3 regions of the Paenibacillus sp. FSL H7-0357 genome follow, and region 1 is predicted to be linked to each of the others. Evidence: predicted binding sites of a transcription regulator. Region 1 holds the regulator's gene; each other region holds the start of a gene.
What was found. The regulator LexA, encoded in region 1, represses DNA repair genes until DNA is damaged. The targets are predictions, from matches to a motif close to CGAACATATGTTCG.
Positions count from the first base shown of each region.

Region 2: addB (helicase-exonuclease AddAB subunit AddB) is a predicted target of LexA. The motif match lies at 3,265-3,278, and genes of this name have one in related genera.
Region 3: H70357_RS18590 (YolD-like family protein) is a predicted target of LexA. The motif match lies at 5,249-5,262, and genes of this name have one in related genera.

Region 1 is NZ_CP009241.1:4,486,460-4,494,493, forward strand. It holds gene metH (methionine synthase) at 1-1,644, opposite strand, end outside; gene H70357_RS19495 (FixH family protein) at 1,824-2,246, opposite strand; gene H70357_RS19500 (HAD family hydrolase) at 2,483-3,268, opposite strand; gene H70357_RS19505 (hypothetical protein) at 3,304-3,831, opposite strand; gene H70357_RS19510 (DUF896 domain-containing protein) at 3,882-4,091, opposite strand; gene H70357_RS19515 (LysM peptidoglycan-binding domain-containing protein) at 4,202-4,615, opposite strand; gene lexA (transcriptional repressor LexA) at 4,909-5,535, shown strand; gene H70357_RS19525 (L,D-transpeptidase) at 5,711-6,049, shown strand; gene H70357_RS19530 (DMT family transporter) at 6,466-6,843, opposite strand; gene H70357_RS19535 (TetR/AcrR family transcriptional regulator) at 6,844-7,395, opposite strand; gene H70357_RS19540 (hypothetical protein) at 7,636-8,034, shown strand, end outside.
Region 2 is NZ_CP009241.1:5,839,222-5,847,255, reverse strand. It holds gene H70357_RS25910 (Ig-like domain-containing protein) at 1-295, shown strand, start outside; gene H70357_RS25905 (Na/Pi cotransporter family protein) at 493-1,482, opposite strand; gene H70357_RS25900 (class I SAM-dependent rRNA methyltransferase) at 1,581-2,981, shown strand; gene addB (helicase-exonuclease AddAB subunit AddB) at 3,384-6,905, shown strand; gene H70357_RS25890 (UvrD-helicase domain-containing protein) at 6,902-8,034, shown strand, end outside.
Region 3 is NZ_CP009241.1:4,298,270-4,306,303, reverse strand. It holds gene H70357_RS18620 (MFS transporter) at 1-727, opposite strand, end outside; gene H70357_RS18615 (LacI family DNA-binding transcriptional regulator) at 783-1,718, opposite strand; gene H70357_RS36320 (hypothetical protein) at 1,880-2,050, opposite strand; gene H70357_RS18610 (GrpB family protein) at 2,218-2,745, shown strand; gene H70357_RS18605 (C45 family autoproteolytic acyltransferase/hydrolase) at 2,833-3,963, opposite strand; gene H70357_RS18600 (hypothetical protein) at 4,278-4,469, opposite strand; gene H70357_RS18595 (hypothetical protein) at 4,699-5,103, shown strand; gene H70357_RS18590 (YolD-like family protein) at 5,293-5,616, shown strand; gene H70357_RS18585 (hypothetical protein) at 5,695-5,916, opposite strand; gene H70357_RS18580 (hypothetical protein) at 6,285-6,545, shown strand; gene H70357_RS18575 (AraC family transcriptional regulator) at 6,661-7,521, opposite strand; gene H70357_RS18570 (alpha-glucosidase/alpha-galactosidase) at 7,795-8,034, shown strand, end outside.

The DNA.
Region 1 (8,034 bases):
ATAGTCCAGTCCGGCCTTCGTGCATTCATACAGGAAGACCGAGTTCAGCACCTCGCGGCCCGCTTCCGGCAGTCCAAAGGAAACGTTACTGATCCCCAGTATCGTATGCACGGAAGGCAGGGCTTCCTTAATCATGCGGATACCGTCGATGGTCTCCTTAGCAGAGCCGATATACTGCTCATCCCCTGTACCAACAGGGAACACGAGTGTATCAAATATCAGGTCCTCAGCCGCCAGCCCATATTTGTTCACCAGCAGATCATAGGAGCGTTTGGCAACCTCCAGCTTGTCTTCCGCTTTAATGGCCTGTCCGGATTCATCAATCGTGCCTACGACAATCGCAGCCCCGTATTTATGAATCAGCGGTGTAACCAGTTCGAATTTTTCTTCACCATCTTCAAGGTTAATGGAGTTAATAATCGCTTTACCCTGGCAATATTGCAGCGCCAGATCAATAACCTTGGGATCGGTTGTATCGATCATCAATGGAACCTTCACCTTTTTGACTACCAGCTCCAGAAACAGCTTGATGTCCTCGATCTCATCGCGGTCCGGATCCTGTACGCAGACGTCAATGACCTGAGCTCCACTCTTGACCTGTGCCCGGGCAATCTCCGAGGCTTCCTCGTATTTCCCTTCCACGATCAGCCGCTTGAATTTCCGCGAGCCGAGTACATTCGTACGCTCACCTACCATATAAGGACGGTTGTCACTCTCAACGTAAACAGGCTCAATGCCTGACAATGCCGGCGGATGACTTCCCTCCAGCTGGCGCGGCGGATAAGCCGCTAGTGTCTCTGCCATCGCCCGGATATGATCCGGTGTCGTTCCGCAGCACCCGCCGGCAATATTCAGCCAGCCCTTCTCGGCAAAACCTGCCAGCTTGCGGGCAAGCGAATCCGGTGACTCATGATAGTTCCCGTTCTCATCCGGTAACCCGGCATTGGGATAGCAGCTAACTGCTGCCGAAGAAATTGCCGAGAGCGACCGGATATGATCGCGCATAAACTCGGGTCCGGTTGCACAGTTCAGCCCGATGGAGATCGGCTTCAGATGCTCCAGCGAGATATAGAACGCCTCAATATTCTGTCCAGCGAGCGTCGTGCCCATCGGTTCGATAGTACCCGAGATCATGACTGGCAAAGTGATGCCTGCCTTCTCAAAGGCGTTGCGGATGCCGATGCTTCCGGCTTTCACATTCAAAGTATCCTGGGAAGTTTCCAGCAGCAGGGCATCCACTTTGCCGTCAATCAGCGCTATAGCCTGCTCCTCGTAGCTATCCACCAGCTCCTGGAATGTTACGCCTCCGGTGACCGAAAGCGTTTTTGTTGTCGGACCCATCGCCCCGATTACGTAACGCGGGTGATCGGGCGTTTCAATCTTTTCAACAGCATTTCTGGCCAGCCTCGCAGCTTCCAGGTTAATCTCCCGGGCCCGCTGAGGGATATCGTATTCGGCAAGCACAACCGAGGTTGCGCCGAAGGTATTCGTCTCGATCAGATCTGCGCCTGCTTCAAGATATTGTTCATGAATAGTCTGTATAACCTCCGGACGGGTGAGCACAAGCATCTCATTACAGCCATCCAGCTCATCCCCGCCAAAATCTTCACCGGTAAGTGGCACCTGTTGAATCATCGTGCCCATTGCTCCGTCTAAAATCAGTATCCGCTGCTGCAAGCTTTCAGCAAGTGTGTATTTAGCCACTTCATATCCCCCCAGTAAAACATTAGAGTAAGTTTAGCAGAATAAAGCGGAATCGAAAAGCCTTCCTTTCCACTCTGCATAATAGTTTTTCTTTATAGCCAGCCTCTATCTCTATTTCATTATGGCTGCACTGTAAGTTCTTTAGTCGGCATAGAGTGCTGTGTTCTAGCTGTTACATGCGAAGTCACATCATAGTTGCCTTCCTTCATCAGGATCGACTCAGCTTTATATGTACCGTTGCCGGAGAGCTTGCCTTCAAGCTCCTGCTTGTCTTCTTCATTATTTTTATTCACAATCTCAAAAAGCACCGCCTTCGCATCATCCACAGCTTCACTGCCCTGGGTAACCACAGCCTCAAAAACTACCTTTTGATTTACCGACACGTCCCCCGGATTCCAGCTCAGCTCGACGTGAATCGGTTCCATAGAGTGCTCTGATCCGTCATGCATATGGCTTGATTCTCCATTATTACCTGAACAGCTTACAATCATTGACATCGCCGCAATCGTAAAAAGAGCAATCAGCTTCTTGGGTTTCATCATCCGGAGTCCTCCCGACCAAGGTAGAATTTATAATGATATTTCCAGCTTGCGGTTGCATTCTTTTACTATTATACACAACATATTCGCAATTTTAGAAGATTGCTTAAACTTTCACGCCTTTTTCGTGAAGTTAGTCATTTACAGATGGATTCTCTCCCTATAATTGACCAACCTCTTGCTTTGAGCGCAAAAAAGCCAGCATCCCATTAGGGGATACCGGCTTCACAAAGGTTACACTATAGCGATTGTACCAGGGGGAGGAGCTCAGAGAGATGGCCGATTCTATAATCCGGCTGAATCTCAGGATTTGGTAATTTGCCAGTACGGTTAATCCAGACAGTAGTCAAGCCAGCGGCCAAGCCGCCCTTAATATCCGTCGTGAGTTTGTCGCCGACCATCATCCCTTGTTCAGGGGTTACATCCAGCAGCGAAAGAGCATGCAGGAAGATATCCTTGTCCGGCTTTCCTTTGCCAAAGCTGCCTGAGATGACTACATGATCAAAATAGTGGATAAGCTCCGGCACTCCGTCGAGCTTCTCCTGCTGCAGTGACGGGCAACCATTCGTGAGCAGCAGCAGCTTCACTTTACCACGGAGCGCATCAAGCACCTGTAACGTCTCTTCATACATGTAAGGCAGGCTACGGCGCTCGGCAGCAAACCTGTCTGCCAGCGTTTCGGCAAGCACCTCATCTTCGACACCGAGGGAGGCCAGACCACGCCGCCACGACTCTTTACGGTATACAGGAGCCAACTGCTGGAGCTTACGGAACTCCGGTTGTTCTCCAGCTGAGAAATTGGACCAAAGTGCTTCATAAGGATTAATCCCGATCATCTTTGTGAAAGGGAACGTCTCATAAGTCTCATAAAGATTCCTGGCTTCCCTGCGAACGGCAACTTCAAGCTCTTTAGGATCAATGGAGTCACCTGCAGCTTCACATGCATTGCGGAAGGCTTCTTCAACACTCCGTTCATCCCAGAGCAATGTATCGTCAAGATCAAATAGTACGGCGGTAATTGGCATTAGACTTCTCCCTCTCCCTATGCTGTTATATCTTCCTACTCGTGTACTACTTCGATATTATTGGCTTTGCCGAACTCCTCCAGGCGTACACCCATGGCCTCAGTGTTATACCGGTTAATCAGCTTGGAGAAAATCCACTGTTTGCGCTTGCCCTTATATTTAAGCACAACCACTCCACGGGACAATGTGATCTTCTCAATATCTCCCGCCTGCAGCCAGCGTTCACGGTTATACTTAATCGTAGACACTCTGTTGCGCTCAACCTTCAGATACGGACGCCGGAAGAATAGAAGTGCCGCCAGCGCAAAGTAAAGAACGACGCCCAGCCAATTGGCAAGGATGCCGCTGCCTCTGGCCTCGTCGATCGAGCCTACCACCCAGAACATAATTCCAAGCAGCATTAGAACAACAGGAAATACAATGTTGCGGCCCTTAAAGATATCACTGTTTTTCGCAGCTGATTTTGACGAAGAAGCATAAATGGAATCCTTGCCCTGCTTCTTTCTTTGCTTGTTGACCTGCTGTGTGTTGCGTTGAACCATTCTTTCCCAAGAACGGGCCATGTCAGTTCCCCCTAGTCATCCTGTAATATCTATGAAAAAGACACACTGGACTAATGTTTGAGTCCCTTGTTGCCTTGTTCATGCTCATCATTATCCACGATTTCAATGGTATCGAGCTGGGCCCGGAAGTTGCTGCGGATGTTGCCCAGATAAATCTCGCGGAGCTTGGCCCGTTCAGCCAATTCCTCTTCACTCAGGCCGCCATTCTTCTGTTTGCGTGCCAGTTCATTGATGCGTGCGACCAATTCGTCAATATTCAATGCTTTCCCCTCCCCTATAAATTCATTCTAACTTTGCCATGAGAAAAAGAGCTTGTCAAGGTCTGCCCCCTGAAAGCTCTTTACGTCAGTCTATACTGCTTATGATGAAGTTAATACACAGGCAATGTCAGTATATCTCCGGCCTGAATGTTCCCGTTCTTCAAACCGCTTGTTTTTTTAATTCCTTCTATATATACGACCGTCTTCATACCCGCTGGTTTGTTCTTAAGGGCGATACTCCAGAGCGTGTCTCCGCGTTCAACTACTACCCGTTTCTCCTGCTTCACTAATGATGCTGAACTTGCAAAAACATTACCAACAACTGTAAATCCGGATACAACAAGCATAAAGACCAGCACAAGCTTCACGAGATATTCTTTACGGCATAATCCTAAGATCGCTGCAAATAAAGCGGCGGCGGATTGTTTCATTTCATTCATATGATTAGAAGCAGATTGTCCTCTAGTAGATTCAACTTCACCGGCCTCTTCGTAGATGCTGCGGTATGTACTGTATTTTAACATTGTTATCGTCCTCCAAACACTTGTTCTTACTTTCGAAAATAATATAACACGAACATGTGTTTTGATCAATAGAATTTTTAGAACAATTGTTCGCTTTTTTTCCGTATCCATAAATGTGCCAGTTTCCAGCACCGGCTTTGCCTTTTCCCGCCATTTCCAAGCCGTTATTAGATACTAATATGGTAAAAAGCTACTATTTCCACTATTAATCTCAGATTGTTAGAACTTATGTTTGTACGAACGGAAGTTCTATGTTATAATTTTCCCAAACATACTATATGGGGTTGATTCCGATGTCAAAGATTTCGAGTCGTCAACTGGCGATCCTGGAATTTATACGTAACGAAGTCCGTAGCAAGGGTTATCCTCCGTCCGTCCGGGAAATCGGTGAAGCTGTAGGCTTGGCCTCAAGCTCCACAGTGCACGGCCATCTGGACCGGCTTGAGAAGAAAGGCCTTATCCGCCGCGACCCTACGAAACCGCGTGCAATTGAGCTGCTCGGCCAGGAAGATTCCGAGAATGTACATCAATTCGTACAGACGGTTACCCGTATTCCTGTCGTAGGTAAGGTCACCGCCGGGGTGCCGATTACCGCAACGGAGAATATCGAAGATTACTTCCCACTACCTTCCCACTATGTGGGGGACAACAAGGTATTTATGCTCTCCGTTCTCGGTGACAGCATGGTGGAAGCAGGTATTATGAATGGTGACTACGTAATTGTCCGCCAGCAACAGACTGCTGACAATGGCGATATCGTCGTTGCCATGACCGAAGAAGACGAAGCTACAGTCAAGACATTCTACAAAGAACGTGACCACATTCGTCTACAGCCGGAGAATCCGGCTTATGAACCCCTCCGTCTTAACCGCGTTACGATTTTGGGACGAGTTATCGGTCTCTTCCGCGATATCCATTAATATTTTTGTTCATATTTAAGGGCTGCTTCGCTTTTTCAAGTGAAGCAGCCCTTTCCCCTTTTCAAATGGTCATTTTACTCATTGCGAACATTTGTTCTATTTATCTCATATAACATTTCCTTTGAACAGCAACAGCACTCCGCACATATTCTGATATCAAAGGAGTGCTGAACCTATGCCTAATTATCGGATTATTGTTGATCTGTCGCAGCGCATGCTATATTTGCTTGACAATAACATCGTTACCCGAGGGTTCCCTGTCGGTATTGGCACCATACTTACCGTTTCACCGGCGGGAGAATACACTATCATTAACAAACAGCCCAAGCCTGGCGGACCCTTCGGTGCATTCTGGATGGGTCTATCCAAACCACATTACGGCATTCATGGAACGAATGACCCTTCCTCCATCGGACATATGGTCTCCCATGGCTGTATCCGCATGTACAATGAGGATGTGCTGGCCCTTGCAGCAATCGTACCTATTGGAACACGGGTTACAATAAGGGAGTAACAGTATGGTGGTCAGACAAAAAGCAAAAACACCCAAAGGATCACAAAAAAATGATCGAGGGTGTTTTTCATAGTGCTTAATATTGGTCCTTCCTGTCTGCTGATTCATACCGGTCGCGTATTTCACGATTTTTAGCATATATGTACAAATCCAAAGCTATTATTCCTCTCCTGGCAAGTTTAACCAACAGTACGAATGCGTAAATACAAGCTACAACCGATATGAGCCACATCAATACGCTAAATACGCCAATTCCATTAATGAAAAAATTACCTCGATGCACAGACAACTTTCACTCACTCCCCTGTATTCTTGAATATGAAAATACCCCACCGTTCTGGCAGGGTACAGTTATTTCGTCATCATACTGTTGTATGGAACAAATTGTATATGATCTTTATTTCAACAGCTTCGGCTTAGGCTCTATCGGAAAGGCTGGTTTGTTGTGTTTCGGCAGCCTCATCAGAAGAACCATGTCCAGGTCCCAGCAAATTCAGCACAATCACACCAATGACGATTAAGGTTATTCCTATTACGCTGCCTGTATTTATTTTTTCTTTCCAGATCAGTACTGAGATCAGAACTGTAGCTACCGCTCCGATTCCAGACCAAATTGCATAGGCCGTATTTAATGGAATAGCCTTCAATGACAACGACAAAAAGAAGAACGAGCAAATGAAACTAATCAGCATTACGATTACAGGGATTATTTTGGTGAATCCTTGCGATGCTTTGAGCATCGAAGTTCCTACAAGTTCGCTGGCAATGGATATCGCCAAAAACAGATACGGCACTTACTTCTCCTCCTTTACTCCGTCCATCAATTCTTTGTAAATGCGTTCTTTTAACTCCAGATCTGGCGGTGCCAGTCCAAACTTTTCCGCAAACCAGAGTCCGTCGGTCGCCAGTCGGGCAATGGTTGCCCACAGTGGATCCACACCGTCATTTTCAAAATTATGTTGCCATTCAGCATATTTCTCCTGTATGTTTGTCAACAAGCCGGGATTCGTAAATAAAGCTGCTGCCAGCACCGAGTTCATGTCACTGCCTTCTCCAAAACCATAAAAAGTAGATTCAATGTATGCCCTGCTCCATTTACCAGCTTGTTGCTGGTCATGCTCTACACGGCTCTGAACATCTTCCGTAAAGTTTCGGGTCAGCTCATCCACCATACCGGAAACCAGTTGCTCCTTGTTAGGAAAGTGATACAGTAAACCGCCTTTGCTAACGTTAGCCGCTTTGGCCACAGCTTCCAGAGTTAAGTGTTCCACCCCTTGATCACGAACAATGGAGGAGGCCGCTTGCAAAATCATTTTTTTCTTGGAGCTGTTGTTATGTATAGTCACCTTATCACCCCGATTTCAACTGTACCGTCTGGACGGTTTTTTGTCAAACCAATATAAGTATAAATAACCTGGCTTTTCCGCAAGCAGAAAATAAAATAAAGAGAATACGCCATACGCTTGCAATGCCCACAAAACGGGTAATAAATACCATATATAGTTTGAAGATCACTTATGTAAGGTGAATGAATGGGCTATCCTAAAGTTATACAGGAATTCACCCTTACAGGCGGGAGGAAAAAGATGAAAAAGAACAAACCATTCTATAAAATCTGGTGGTTCTGGGTGGTTTTAATAGCCGCCGGCATCATAGGGTTGGTAACCACCGGGAACGAGGACAAGTCAGATGATCCTACTGCTTCGATTACGGCGCTAGCAACACCGATGGTTACTGCCAAGCCAACCACTGAATCAAGTCCATCTCCAGCAACAGAACCAACGTCTAAGGCTACAGCAGAACCTACAACTGCCCCACCCCCTTCACCCTCAGCCGAACGAACTGTCAACCCCACTCAAGCAACGTCTGCTGATCAAGTACCTTTATCTGCTGATGAGGTGCTGGCTTACACTGCCAATCTTACAGGTAAAACTTTTATAAAAGATGTAAACGTCGGGACAGACAATATAACGGTTACTTTTTTT
Region 2 (8,034 bases), 1.4 Mb from region 1:
TTATCAGGGTATTAACGTCAGCCTCAAGGTCAACGTGATTCCCAAGCTGACCAAGCTGACAGTGAATGAATCACGCCTGAATATGGCTCCGGGAGGCAAACAGACCGTTGTGGTAACCGCCTTGTATGATACTGGTAAAACGGCAGACGTGACTGGTCTGATAACCTGGACCAACTCGAAGCCGTCTGTAGCCAAGCTCTCCTCAGGCAGCATCACAGCGCTGGCCAAGGGAAGCACTTCTTTCAAAGGCAAATACAATAACAAGACCGTGACAATTTCGGTTAAAGTCAAGTAGCAGCAACAAACTGCTGTATGCAAAATCAAAGAAAGACCAAAGAACTGCAATGCCGCCTTGGGGCACTTTGCAGTTCTTTTTTTTCTGGTGCGCTCGACATTTCGTCTTTGCATTAGATGAAAAGGCTCAATTGAAGTATAATAGTACAGCGATAGCGCATGCGTCCGGGGATAGCCCGATCGGCCATGCGTATGTTCTCACGGCTGGAGCCGGCTTTCCAGCCTGGACCATAGCGGCAGGTAGCATAGCGGCAATGCCCCAAGCGAGCAGACCACATTGAAGATCGTCTGGGCATGGGCGAGCTGTGCGGCGGGACCGCCGCCGATCCAGGCGGCGAGGCTCTGCAGCGGCCCTATAAAGGGCAGGAACAGCAGTGCGCCGCCGACGTTGAGCGCTACATGCGACCAGGCGACGAACACCCCGGAAGGCGAGCCGCCGATTGCGGCAATTACGGCGGTGACGCAGGTGCCGACATTTGCGCCAAGCACGATGGCGATGCCCAGCTCCGGCGGCATCACGCCGGTGGAAGCCAGGCCCATCGCCATCCCGATGACCGCCGCGCTGCTGTGCAGCATTGCGGTCAGACAAGCTCCGGCGGCAAGCCCCCAGAGAGCGCTGGTGGCAGCATGGCCAAGGAACCAGCGGAACAGTCCGCTGGCTTGCAGCGCGGGGCTGATCGACTGCATGACGGCGATGCCCCACAGGACAAGCGCGAAGCCGGCCACCGCCAGGCTGATGAACTGGAGCGGCCCGGAGAATTTACGGCAGGCTCCCGCTGCCCGCCAGGAGTAAGGCGGCAGCTCGCCGATCATGACTGCCGCGGCCCAGACGCAGAGCGAGGCAGCCAGCAGCGGCGTGGCCATCGTGCTGATCTGCAGTCCAATCAGCTCGGTGGTTAAGCAGGTGCCAATGTTGCTGCCGAGAATGATGCCCAGGGTCCGGGCATAGGTAATCAGGCCGGCATTGACCATGCCGATGGTCAGCACCGTGACGGCAGTACTGCTCTGCAGCAGTGCCGACAGCAGACTGCTGGAAATGAGGCCTTTTACTGGCGTAGATGTGGCCTTATGCAGGCCTCGGGATAGCAGGGGTCCAGCAAGCCGCGACAGCGCGGCTTCCATAAGCTTCATGCCGGCAAGAAAGATAACTAGACCATATATAATAGGGAACAGCAGGTCACGGATCATAAGGACAGGCTCCTTTGAACGGGGGTTGTACACCAATATATGAAAGCATTGCAGTGGACATGTATGAAATCATTAACACGAACAGGGAGTTGAAGTCATTGGCATCGGTTATTCTGGAACGAAACCGCAAGAAAAGACTGGAGCAGGGTCATCCGTGGGTCTACGCCAGCGAGGTAGCCTCGGTGGATGGAGATCCGCAGGCAGGCGGATTGGTGGATGTGCTTAATCACCAGGGGCGTTTTTTGGGTGCAGGTTATTATAATCCGGCTTCGCAAATCCGGGTGAGAATTCTCTGCCAGAGTCCGCTGGCGGTCATGGATACGGCCTTTTTCGCGGAGCGGTTCTCAAGCTGCCTGCAGCATCGGGAACGTTTTCTGCCGGGAGCAGACGCGTACCGGCTTGTGTACGGCGAAGCTGATTTTCTGCCCGGCCTGATTGTTGACCGTTTCGGCGAGATTCTTGTCGTTCAGCTCTTGACGCTGGGCATGGATGTGCGCCGCGCCGAGATTGTGGAGGCACTGGTGCAAGTGATGAATCCACGCGGGATTTATGAGCGCAGTGATGTTAGTGTCCGGGAGCTGGAGGGTTTGGAGCAAAGAACCGGAGTGCTCTACGGGGAATGTCCGCGCCACATTACTGTAAGCGAGAACGGTCTTAAGGTAATCGTGGATATTGAGGAAGGCCAGAAGACGGGCTACTTTTTCGACCAGCGCGAGAATAGAGCTTCCATCGCTCCGCTGATCAAAGGCTGGGGCGGCCGCAGCGGAATTACGCTGCAGGAGATCGAGACGGATGAAGGTCTGGTTCAGACCCTGCCGGTGAACAAAAGCGGCAAGCCGGTCACCTTCCCGTATTGGGACGGTGCGACAGTGCTGGAATGCTTCGCGCATACGGGCAGCTTCACACTGCATGCCTGCAAATACGGAGCCAAAAAGGTTACCTGCCTCGACGTATCCGCCCACGCGATCGAAAGCGCCAAGGCCAATGTGGAACTGAACGGATTCACAGACCGTGTGGAATTTGTGGTGGATGATGCTTTTGCTTTTCTGCGCAATCAGGTTAAAGGGCTGGAAGAGCGGACGGAGCGGGCAAACGGTGCAGGAGAGGCTAAGACAGGAGCAAAGCCGGCGGCTAAGGCCGATACGGCGAAGCCGATGACTGCTGGCGGCGGACGCACATGGGATGTCGTCATTCTGGATCCGCCGGCGTTTGCCAAAACCAAAAGCGCTGTTGCCGGTGCCTGCCGTGGTTACAAGGATATTAACCTGCACGGCATGAAGCTGGTCAATGAGGGCGGTTATTTGGTGACGGCAAGCTGTTCCTACCACATGCAGCCGCAACTGTTCCTGGATACCATTGCCGAAGCGGCGAAGGATGCCGGTAAGGTCCTCAGACTGATTGAATGGCGGGCCGCGGGGAAAGACCATCCGCAAATTCTCGGTGTCGACGAAGGGCATTATCTGAAATTTGCCATTTTCGAAGTGCGCAGCAAGAAATAAACAAACCTGGCCCTAAGCCGGCTCTACGGGAGTCTCTGTAAAGAGGCTCTTTTTTTCGTTTTTCATTGATAATCATTCTGGCGTTCTCTTCTGAAGAAGAGGCGGCCCGGTGGCTGGAACTGCTGCAGATGAAGAAAGGGGAGGGCAGCAGGAAGTGAAGCTGGACCATGCTTATTTGTGAATATTACCGTGAATGATCAAGAGACTGCCGCAGCTTAAAAACGCGGCAGTCTCTTTGTGCTGTACATGCGGATATCCATCCGCTGAAACTTGAAAACAATGGCAAACGTATGTTCCGTTTGGAAGAGATATGCTATAATGTTGGGACGGATTCATCAACTGGGTTTAGAAATTTGATACCGGTTGTATTCATAGATTTGGCCACGGAAGGAGTCTACTGCAATGACGGTAAACTTTTTGATAGGCCGCTCGGGCAGCGGCAAGACAACAAGAATATGGGAAACGGTATCCTCAAAGCTGGAGTCTGAGCCGCTGGGCGCACCGATCATTGTACTTGTTCCGGAGCAGGGCTCGTTCGGGGCGGAGAGAGGCCTGCTGGCAGCAGGCAGCGTGAAGGGCAGCATCCGGGCCCAGACCTTGAGCTTCTCGCGGCTTGCATTCCGGGTGAAGCAGGAGACCGGGGGCAGCGCCAGTCTGCCCATCAGCGAAGAAGGCAAAAAAATGCTGATATACAAGATCATCAACCGCCGCAAGGAAGAACTGAAGCTGTTCGGCGCTTCAAGCGACAGACCGGGCTTTGTGGAACGGCTCAGCGCACTGCATACCGAGCTGAAACGTTGCTGCCTGGGTGCTTCCGATCTGGAAGGACAGCTGGCAAGAATGCGCGAGGCCATAGGAAGCAGTCCGATTCTGGCCGGCAAGCTGGATGATCTGCATATCGTATTCAGCGAGTTGGAGCAGGAAATGTCACAGCTGTATATAGATCAGGAAGACCGGCTGGCTGAACTGGCAGAGCATATTGCGGATTCCTCTTACATAAGAGAAGCCGAGATCTGGGTAGACGGGTTCCATGGTTTTACCCCGCAGGAATTTATGGTGCTGCGCGAGCTGATGCAGCATGCATCAAGGGTGACAGTGGCCCTTACGCTTGACCGGATTTATCCAACGGGGCTGCAGCCGCATGAACTGGAGTTGTTTCACCCCTCCGCAGTTACGTATATCAAGCTGCGCGGGATGGCCGAAGAGCTGGGCCTTGAGGTCTGGGACGAGCTGCTGGCGCCGCCTGTGCTTCCGCGTTTCGCCGGAAGTCCGGCCTTGGCCCACCTGGAGCGCGGATTTCACCGCCGCAGCCGCTGGAGCGGCGATATCGGGCAGGCTGCGGAAGCCATCACGATCAGCGCTGCAGTCTCGCATAGAACAGAGGTCGAGGGCACGCTGCGTGAAATGATCAGGCTGGCCCGGGATGAAGGGGCGGAGTACGGCGAGATGGCTGTATTCATGCGCAACATTTCAGATTATGAGCAGCTGATTACCCCGTTGTTTCAAGACTATAGCGTCCCGTTCTTCCTGGATCAGAAAGTTAATGAGCTGCATCATCCGCTGGTGGAATTTGTACGGTCTGCACTTGATGTAGTGCGCCGCCGCTGGCGGTATGAGGATGTGTTCCGCTGTGTGAAGACCGAGCTTCTGCTTCCGCTTGACGGCAGTATTACCCGCGAGGATATGGACGCGCTGGAGAATTATGTGCTGGCCTGCGGCATCCATGGATACCGCTGGACCGACGGACGTTCCTGGAAGGGAATCCCCAGTCTTTCGCTGGAAGGCAGCCGGATTGTGGATGAGGAGCTGCTTCTGAAAATGGAGCGGTGCCGGGAGTGCATTACCGGTCCGCTGTATGCTTTTGAGAAAAGAATCAAGAAGAGCCGCAGCGGTCTGGAGCTATGTACAGCGGTGTACCTGCTGCTCCGGGAGTCGGATACCGCCCGGAAGCTGGAGAAGCTGAGCAGAGAGGCGCTTGAGCTGGGACAGCCGGAACGTGCGCGGGAACACAGCCAGCTATGGGATGCAGTGCTCGATTTGCTGGATCAGATCGCAGAAATGATGGGATCGGAGAGAATGGAATTCGAGCTGTTTGCCGGGGTGCTGGAGACCGGACTCAGCGAGCTTAAGATGGGTTTGGTTCCGCCTGCCCTGGATCAGGTGCTGGTCGGAAGCATGGACCGGACGAGGGTTTCAGGTGTGAAATATGCTTTCCTGCTGGGATTCAACGAAGGGGTTGTCCCTGCACAGTTCAAAGAGGACGGCATCCTGTCTGAGGGAGAACGGCTGCTGCTGGAGAACAGCGGAATGGAGCTGGCTCCGGGATCCTCGCGCAAGCTGCTCGATGAGCGCTTCCTGATCTATGGCGCGCTGACAACGGCCAGCACCAGACTGTGGATCAGCTATGCCACAGCCGATGATGAGGGCAAAGCGCTGCTGCCTTCGGAAATCATCCGCCAGCTGCATGGCATGTTCCCGGATGCTTTGCAAGAACGGTCCCTTTCCGGGTTCCCCGCAGCGGTATCTCCTGACGAAGCCGATGCAGGTGAAGCTTTGCATCTGGGCTTTGTGGGGCATCCCGGACAAAGTCTGCGCATGCTGATTATGCAGCTGCGCCAGTGGCGGCAGGGAGTGGAAATCCCCGGACTGTGGTGGGATGTCTATAACTGGTTCGCGGAGGATGAGCATTGGAGTCCGAAGCTGCAGCAGCTGCTGGGTTCGCTGTTCTACCGCAATGACGGCATTCCGCTCAAGCGGGAGACCAGCCTCCGTTTATACGGAGGCAGAACACTGCGCGGCAGCGTGTCGCGTATGGAGAAGTTCGTTGCCTGCTCCTTCTCCCATTTTGCTTCATACGGCTTAAGGTTGAAAGAACGCCAGCTCTATAAGCTGCAGGCGCCGGACATTGGACAGCTCTTCCATGCCGCGCTAAGCGATATGGCCAAGCGGCTGCAGGAGCAGGGCCGCGGCTGGGGGAGCTTGACGGCTGAGGAATGCCGCCGGGAAGCCGGAGAGACAGTAGACAGGCTGTCGCCGCTCCTGCAGGGCGAAATTCTGATGAGCAGCAAACGCTACGGATACATTTCCCGCAAACTGAAGAATATTGTCGGCCGCGCTTCCGTGATCCTCGGCGAGCATGCCCGCCGGGGCAGCTTCGAGCCGGTGGGGCTGGAGCTGGACTTTGGCCCGGGTAAAGATCTCCCGCCGCTGAGAATTACATTGCCTAACGGCTGTGTAATGGAGGTGGTGGGCCGGATTGACCGTGTCGATATGGCCGAAGGGGAGCATGGAGTTCTGTTGCGGGTTATTGACTATAAATCAAGCCAGAAGGATCTTAAGCTGCATGAGGTGTACTATGGGCTGTCGCTGCAGATGCTGACTTATCTCGATGTGCTGCTCACCTATTCGGAGCAGTGGCTGGGCAAGGCTGCGCTTCCGGCAGGAACCCTGTATTTCCATGTGCATGATCCGCTGCTCTCGTCGCCAAACGGGTTGAACCGTGAGCAGGCGGAGCAGGAGCTTCTGAAACGGTTCAAAATGAAGGGTCTGCTGACTGCGGACCGTGAGGTCGTTTCACTGATGGATACTACGCTCGATAAAGGGCATTCCTCAATTGTGCCGGTAGCGCTGAAGAGCGACGGCAGCTTTTACAGCAGCGCCTCTGTAGCCACGCCTGAGCAGTGGGGGCATTTGCTGTCCTCGGTGCGCAGCAATATTTCCGATATCGGGACGCGGATTACGGAAGGTGATGTGGCGATCCAGCCATACCGGATTCAGCAGGAAACGGCCTGCACGTTCTGTTCCTTCCGGCCGGTATGCCAGTTTGACGAGGCTGTGGAGGGCAATGGCTATAACAATCTTGCCAAGCCGGGCAAAGACGTGATCTGGGATCTGCTGTCCCATAAAGGAGGAGAGAAGCCGTGAGTATTAGAGCTGAAATAGAGGCCAAGCCGGAAGGCAGCCTGTGGAGCGATGATCAATGGCGCGCTATTGCCGAGAGCGGCGAAGATATTCTGGTTGCGGCAGCGGCAGGCTCTGGCAAAACAGCCGTACTGGTCGAGCGGATCATCCGCAAGATCAGCAACGAGGAGAACGGCTTCAGCGTGGACCGGCTGCTGGTGGCCACCTTCACGAAGGCGGCAGCCTCCGAGATGCGGCAGCGGATCCGCGAGGCACTGGAGCGGAAGCTGGAGGAGCAAGAGGGTGCGGAAGAGGGCGGAGCAGTGGGCAATGACTACTTGCGCCGCCAGCTTGCCTTGCTGGGAAGAGCGTCGATCACGACCCTGCACTCCTTCTGCCTGGAAGTTATCCGGCGTTATTATCAGCAGATCCCCATTGACCCCGGATTTCGGATTCTGAATGAGCATGAGGCGGAGATGATGCGCCAAGAGCTGCTGGAGGAGCTGCTGGAAGAGAAATATGGTGAGGTCTCTGAAGACGGAGAAGATGGCATTTTCGTAAAGCTTGCAGACTGGTTCAGCGGCGAGCGTACCGATGATGCGGTGCATGCGCTGGTCCAGCGGCTGCATGATTTTGCCCGCAGCCATCCCTGGCCGGCACAGTGGCTGAGGGATACTGCGGCTGATTTCTCGCTGCCGGACACGGAAGCTCTGAGCCGCACGGCTTGGGTGCAGAGTATTCTTGCCGAGGCGAAGCTTACGCTGGACGGCGCGGCCAGCCAGCTTATTCAGGGGCATGAAATCGCCTTGCAGCCCGGCGGTCCGGCTCCCTATGCGGAGAATCTGACTGCGGATCTGGAAATGGTCCGGGCGCTGCAGGATGATCTGCTAAATAAACCCTGGGCAGAGCTCTATAATATATTCATAGAGATATCCTTTGGCAAGCTTAAGGCTTGCAAGAAGGATGCAACCGATCCCGGACTGCAGGAGACGGTCAAGGAGCTGCGGGACAATGTGAAGAAGAGCCTGCTGGAGCTTCAAAAATCGCTGTTTGGGCGTCCAGCCGAGGTTTTTCTGGCGGAGCTGCATGAGGCGGCTCCGCTGATGCAGGAACTCGCTGAGACGGTCATCGAGTTCGGTGAACGTTACCTGAT
Region 3 (8,034 bases), 190 kb from region 1:
AGGTAACAGCTCTAGCAAATGGATTACTCCAAATATAACGGAAACCGCTGAAAATATCTTGCTTGAACGTTTTTTTTGGTCCACGTGCGGCTATAACACCAGTGAATGAGCCTGAGGCTAGCACCAGCACGAAGGCCAATAGAAAGGTCATCCCATCTACAAAGATTGCCCAAGCACCACCGAAGGCAGCGACAAAGATTCCGCCGAGAGCGTAACCAACAGTACGGGAGATGTTCTCTGACAAGGTCATCCAGCCTGCTGCCTGCTGGATATGCTCTTTGCCGACGACAGTCAGCAGGGAAGCCTGAAAGGCAGGAGACTGAAATTGTCCGGCAGAGGTTACAATTCCGGTAAGACAAACAATCAGGACGAAGGAGAGATTAGGGCTGGTAAGGGCGTAAGCGATTCCCAGTACGGTGATGCTCTGCACCAGATAGGCACATACAATCAGCGTTCTGCGGTTGACGCGATCGGCGAGTGTACCGGCCACGCTGCCTAGCAATGAACAGATGACAAGGTTGCTGACAGTCATGATGCTCATCATTTTAGCACTGCCAGTCTCTTGCAGCACCCATAGACTAAGAGCGAGACTGTGAAAGGCATTTCCCAGTATCGTAAGCGTACTGGCTGTGAACAACAGCAGGAAAACTTTGTTTTTGCGTAAAACCGGATAGTTCACTTGGGGCACAGGTGGGGCATTCACCATCTCAGCGCTGGGAATATTCATCAATAAAACCTCCTCATAATTACTTAACTTAAACGTTTAAGTTATTATAGAGAATTTATTGGAGAACTTCAACCAAAAATTGATTGCTGCCTGTCAGGCTGGTATCGTACTGTTCGCGGAAAACAGATGTCATTAATTCATAGGCGGTCAGTGCTCTATCGTTCTGAAACTGTATGATTGTCGTGCTGTCCAGCAGGATTTCCGGTACCCCGCAGGTGCAAATCGCTGTAACAGAAGAGGCCAAGGCAGTTTTTTCAACAGCTTTTGCCAAAAATTCATTGATGACGATGACGTGCTTATCCCGGTTAAGGGCCAAAAAGCTCACGAGTTCACTTTGTGCCTCTTGCGAATTGTTCACGATATGAATATGCTCCTGCGGCAAGGCGGATTCAGCAATGACCCACTCCGATAACGCCTTGTTATAATAGCTCTCCATGACCAGACAGGAGGGAGCTGCGGAGGAGGATACAGCGGCCTGCAGCGCTTGCGGATAGTTATAATTAACCTGGTTAAATAGACGGTCATCAATGATGCTGTCGATCAGAATCAGCGGAACGCCTTCCACAAAATTGGCGGATATCCGGTAGAACATCTCATCCATAACATCTAGCACAAAGACAGCATCCAGCTTACGTTCACGGATTACGTCCATCGCAGGATTAAGGGGATTCAAACGGACAAGCAGTGTATGATAACCGGCTTCTGTTAGCATCGCTTCCAGACTTTCCACCAGCGACATGTAATTTTGGCGTTTCCAATAGGGCAATGCGGATGTCCGGTTAATCAGAATGCCGACCAGTCCGGTCCGTTGTTTGACCAGGGAACGTGCTGCGAGATTCGGGACATAGTTCAGCTCCCGGGCAATTTGCAGTATACTCTGCCGGGTCGGGTCAGGGATCGTCTGGTTCTTCACATTGTTCAGCACATAGCTGACCGTGGCTACTGAAACGTTCGCCTGGCGGGCAATATCCTTCATTGTCGCTTTTTTCATCGGGCATTCTCCTTAACAAGGCTTAGAAGAAAAGCCTATCATTCAGCCACGGGACAAGTCAACTGAATGGAAAACTAAAAATATTTACTTGGAGACAAGAAGAGGCTGCTCCCCGTCATTCAGCGACGGGGAGCAACCTGTTTGCTGTACAATTTTACAGCTTAAGTTTCATTTTTGGTGACACCATTCAAACTGGGAACATAATCTTCAGCCTTATTGGCGTTTAACATCTGGGGTTCTTCAGTAAGATGTGCATGGTTTTGCTGGTTGTTTTTCTTATCTGCTTTATTATTTGCACGGTCGTGTTTGGGATCGGCACTATTTTTGGGCATGATTTCACCTCCATCTGCTAACAGATAGTATGAGAAACTGGTTTGCATTTTATCCCAGCCATCTGAAATCGGGAGTGCGCAGCCACTCTAGAGTGTGCACCGGATCATTTACAAAGAGCGAAGGTTTACAGTAAGCTGACAGAACACTAACAAACCCAATAAAGAAGGTGACTGTCATCGCTGTAAGCCCTGTTCCTATTGAAGTTGTTCCTTATAATCCCGTTTGGAAGGCCGAATTCAGCAGAATCAAAGAGCGGATGCTTGAGATCCTCGGAGATCTTGTCATTGCTGTCGAGCATGTGGGCAGTACCTCTATTGAAGGTTTGGCGGCCAAACCGATTATAGACCTGGATCTTGTGATGGAGAGCTATGAGGCACTGCCTGATATTGTCGAGAGGTTCCGGGAATTTGGTTATGTGCATCTTGGAAATCTTGGGATCGAGGGCAGAGAGGTATTCGAGTGCGAGAAGGATGACGGTTTGATGCATTATCATCTTTATGTATGTCCTAAGGACGGTAAAGGTTATCTGGAGCATATTGCATTCCGGGACTATCTGCGGAGTCATCCCGCTGCGGTTCGGGCGTATGAGGAAGTAAAGCTGGCCCTGGCAGAACAATACCGCAATGACAGAGAAGCCTATACGGAGGGCAAGACAGCTTTTGTGCATTCAATTCTAAACAAAGCCATGCAGTGAGCGGAGAAAAAAGTATGAATAGAGCGGCAACCGGACCCTGAATAACAGGTCAGCCGGTTGCCGCTCTTTTTTTAACATGAAAGGTTCTTAAAGTATATTGCTCCAAAACTGTGCGTCGGACTGTTCGTTAGGCAAAGTGGCGGTATATTCGTTTATGCCGGGCGGATCACTGAACCCAAAGCTTCTCCAAGGGTTAATCATGGGTGAACCGAAGCATATATGCGTCTCCCGTAAGGCATTGTCACAAACGATCGACCATAACGTCCCGAAACCTTCATCGTAGTGATGGCAGCAGACGCCTTCTGGCAGGTGCTGACCTGCCAGTTGTTTCATTGCTTCCAGCGGATTATAGTCCGTTCCTCTGTTCCAGAGAGTCGAGTACATCGCCTCTTGCCTCGCTTGCGAGTTATGCATCAGCTGAAGGTTATGTTGCTTCATGGCTGGCAGCGTATAGTGATTGGTGGAAACGACAAGCTGGGAAAGGCTCGCTGTCCTGGCATCATAAACCTCAATTTCCTTATGTGCCCCAGCTGCTTCGATCAATGCCATTGAACCGTGCCTGTCGGTCACTAGAAAGTTCCTGTAATCGGAGATCGGCATGCTGCGCAGCAGGGTAACAGCTTCTCTGGTTGTAGTACAGCCATCGAGCAGGGCCCGAACCACTCCCGGGAACACAAAGCCCTCACCTGTCATTTCTGGCCGGATTCTGCCGGAAGTCGTGGTCACGCTGAGACCTTCGTCATTCATGCCGTCATACCGGCCGAAGAGCTGAAGTGAAAATCCGATGTGGGCGGGCTTGCCCGTCACACGGGTGGTGCTCAGCAAAAGCTGATTATAGGGAGCATCCTCCCAGCCAAAATCATACGTCCGCATATGATATGTACGGCTTTTGTCTATAGGACCGGTTCGTAAGGCTGCCTGGCTGCAATGGCCGGCTGACTGGAAATAAGAGAAGTAAAAGACGACCGCTTCTTCCCGGATGCCGGTTTCATCGGCGAAACCTTTGATTTCCTGATTGACCCCGGGACAATATTTCTCGAACATATTCATTGCCTTATCAGCGGCAGCCGGATGGAGCGGCGGACTGCCCATAAACGGCGAGGACATAAAGGACATAAAAGCAGTGTCGTGTTTATAAAATGCCCCTAGTGCGCGCCCGACTTCATAATGTGTTCCTTCCGTAACAATATGCTGGTAAATGGATGTTTTGAGGTCCATTGTAAAGCTCCTTCTACGTTTACTCTCTGCGCAGAGTAGCTCCATTATAAAACTGTTACCGCTACGGCGGCAAAGCCGTGACAATGCTGAATCGAACGCTGTGGTTCCAAGGTGAAGTTATTTCCCGGCCTTTATGTGCAAAATGCTTGGCTAAAGTTGAAATTTCTTGTATTCATGGCATTTGGATGGTAAATTATAGATATAAGTTTGGGATTCAAATTCAGCTAATAATTGCATGAAATGTGTACATTGATCAATCCGCCAGTCCGTATGTTGGCGGGTTGATTTTTTTGAAAAAAGCCAGGCTGGTTTGACTATGTTCTGATGTGAACAAAACGTTTTATGGTCCAAAAAGGTACCCTAAGGATACCTTTATTTGTTGAAATGCTTAAGGAATCCGAAGGATGATCAATTTCACAAAGGCCGGTAAAAGTTTCACCGCTCACAAGATGAACACGCTGCTTCATACTTTGCTCCAAGGCCGACTGTATTTCTATTTTTCTCATTCATTTCACTTCCTTTTAAAACTGTGGCATTATGATCTCTACTTATCATTAAACAGGATTAGAAGAATTTAACAGACTTAATGGTTACAATATTGTATTATTATTATATACATTGCCTAGAAACCGGGTTATTCTTAAAGTAACTGTTTACAGTGAATCTAGACCCAAGCACCCTCCAGGTTAGGACGGATAGGTTGATTTTCTCAGAAAAATGGAGTCGGAGAGGTGAATGGCTGTGGATACAAGGAATGTTATCAAGGGGATTTATCATGAAATCCTTGAACGGATCGAATTGCTGCTATTGAACTCAAGTCTTGAGTATGTGGAGCACTCTTCTGAAGTAATAGAGGGGGGCATGTATGCTTGGGGACAAGCTGACGTACTGAAAGATGCGTACCGGATGGCTTTGATTGAAGAATACTTAATACTAGTTACCCAAATGCGCTTGGAGTTGGAAGAGAAAGACAGCAAAGCTCTCGCCAGTTTTGATCATAGCTGCAATATTGTATTAACGTATTTAAAGCAGGAAACGTTTGTGTACGAGAGTACGAAAGAAGATGTATTGAAGACGATTGAAAAAGAATTGGCTATTCAGTACTTTGTAATGAATCTGCCGGTGGAGAACATGAAATAATTGTCCCCATAACCTGGTTGTCGCGGTGAATCGGGCATAGCTTTTTTGGTGTAATATTCAATCAAATAGCGTTTAGTTCTCAGTCCGCCAGTGTTCAGCTGGCGGATTTTTCCGTTGCTTTAATTTCTTTAAGATGGTTATAATACAAACAAGTGTTCCTATTTATAGGGGCTGAGGAGGTCTGACAACATGAAGAAATTTGACAGCATATTCGACTGCAGCCGGATGATGACTCCGGAGCACAAGCGCCGAATCATCCAGGATGAAGAAAAACAGTGCCTGCGAAGCAAACCCGTGCTTGATGCTCAGGAATGGGAGCTGATTGATCAAGTGATTGCTTATTCCAAGCGTTACAACGAACAGATCACGATCACGCTGTTCGATCCAGAGAAAGACCATAAGATCAGGGGCGTTGTTATGTCGGTGGACCTGCAACTGCGACAGGTCAAATTACAGATTGAGTATGAATATGATTGGATTAAGATTGACGATGTTATTCATGCGACTACATAAATAAGGGTCCCAATCCTGGGACCCTTTCTTTAAAATTTATATGTTCATGTCATAAAAGATTTTGCATTCTGCTTGTTACTACAATGCTGTTGCATATGGTTTGAATTCGTCCGGTATAGCTGTTACCCCTATTATAGCCTCGACAGCTTTCCAGGCTGCTTCAAAACTTGTTCCGCTGTAGCTTGTTCTATCCCGCGCAGGGCCAGACAATGACATGTCAAACACTATAAATTCTCCGGACTCTTCAATGAGTCTGAAGCTTACGGCGCGGTCTTTTGATTGCATTCGAATCTCCTTCAATTGGACAACCTCCTTAATCATTTCTGTACTAGTATAAAGTCTACACAGCAGTATACCGCATCACCCCAATTGCATCAATTAACTAATACGCTGCAAGGAGCAACATTGACGGGAAGGTATTGAAACACTACAATTAGCACGAGTAGCCGTTGGAATAATTTAGGATTTCATTTCTTCCATCGGATAAATAAGAAACCCGTTAGGCGGGCTAACAGGAGGTGAAGCAAACAATGAAAAGGTCGGTTAACCTGTTTAAAGTTTTGCTTGGGATGATCATTGTCTACTTGCTGGTTAGTCTTGTTGCAGGTGTAATCGGGATGAATTTCAACAATTTATAATGAGTCTGTTCTGCAGATAGGAGGAAGTCAATGAAAGGCGAACATTTAAAATATTTAGGTGGCGGTGTAATTGTTCTTGGACTGATTGCTTCGATTCCTGTAGCCATGAACATGGGCACATTATCTGCCGGTATCTATCTGTTCATCTGGTCCTGCCTGATTGGTGTGTTTTTTATCGGTTTCGGGGAGCTGCTGTATTCGGTGCAACGGATTGAGCTTAAGATCGCCGGGGAACGTCCGCACTATGATCCATTGACAGGTCAATATGTTGACAAGGCGGACAGAAAATAAAGCTGCGCTTAGACGGGCCTTTTAGATTAAAGGTACGCAAGAACTTATATAGTGACTAATAGGTTTTAAAACAACCCTGCCGGTGAACTCCGTCAGGGTTGTTCAGCATTTCGCCTTAACTCTCACGGAGAACGGCGCGATACTCGCTCGGCGGCATGCCAGTGTATTTGCGGAACTGCTTGGAGAAGTAGAGAGCATCGTTGAATCCGACGGATGAGGCCACCTGATCGATGGTGAGTGTTCCCCCCAATAGTTCCCTGGCTTTGTCCATCCGCATCTTCAGCAGATACTGCTTGGGAGACAAACCGGTCTTCTGTTTGAATGCCTTGGACAGATGCACCCGGTGATAACCCAACGTCGCCGCCATGTGGTCGATGCTGATCTGCTGGTGGAACTGCAGCGAGATCCAACGGATCGCCTGGTCAATCTGGCGGTCAATGACCTCGGGCATTTCTTTGGGTCGGGCTGGCAGGACACTGAGGTTGGCCAGCCCGAACTGGTGGAGCAGCAGCCGGGTCCAGCCGGAGGCCTCCAGGCTTTCCAGCCGGGGATAAGGGGATTGCTGGAAGGCCAAGCGAATATGTTCGTATAGGCTGTGCAGCTCGCGGGTGTTCCCGGAATGCAGCAACGGACGTTCCTTGGTAATCCCGGCATCGGAGAGCAGTGCCGTAACAGCTTCCCCCTGTAAGGCTACCCATACGTAGTGCCAGGGGCTGTCCTTGTCAGCCTGGTAACTGAATAGGGACCCCGGATAAATAACAAACGTGTCTCCGGTCCGGCAGTGCCGCGAGACATTCCCGCTTTGAAAGAAGCCCTCGCCATCTAGCACGGTATGGATCAAAAAATAATCATGCACGGAGGGGCCGATCTTGTGTCCGGGTACGGGTCTGCCTTCACCACTGAATAATACGGCCATGTCCTGCTCTTCTGGTACGAGATTAAAGCTGGCAGTGAAGTACGAATGTTCGAGATTCATTGAAGGGCCTCCCATACATGAATGACTGAGTCATATTGATATTGCATTTAATCTCAGGCTACTACATCACGATTCCAAATGCAACAAAGATCCATATCTCACTTGTATTTCTCCATACTCATTTCCGGCGTTCTATTTTATAGTGAATATAGCAAAAAAACAGCGGATAATGACTGTAATTACTGCAATCATCTGCCCTATTCATCCTTGCATAAACTCCTTATTTGCTTAAAGCAGGCATTCTTACCGCGACCAACGGGAGGCGTATTGTTCATGTCTAAAATTACATTTATCGGTGCAGGAAGCACTGTTTTTGCCAAAAACGTTCTGGGTGACTGCATAGCGACAGCGGCGCTGCAGGGTTTCGAGCTTGCCTTGTTCGACATTGATCATCAGCGGCTAAAGGACTCAGAGAACATGCTTAACTCCATTAAGAATAGCAGCGGCAGCACATGCAGGATTAACGCTTACTCCGACCGCAAAGAAGCGCTGCGCGGCGCCAAGTATGTCATT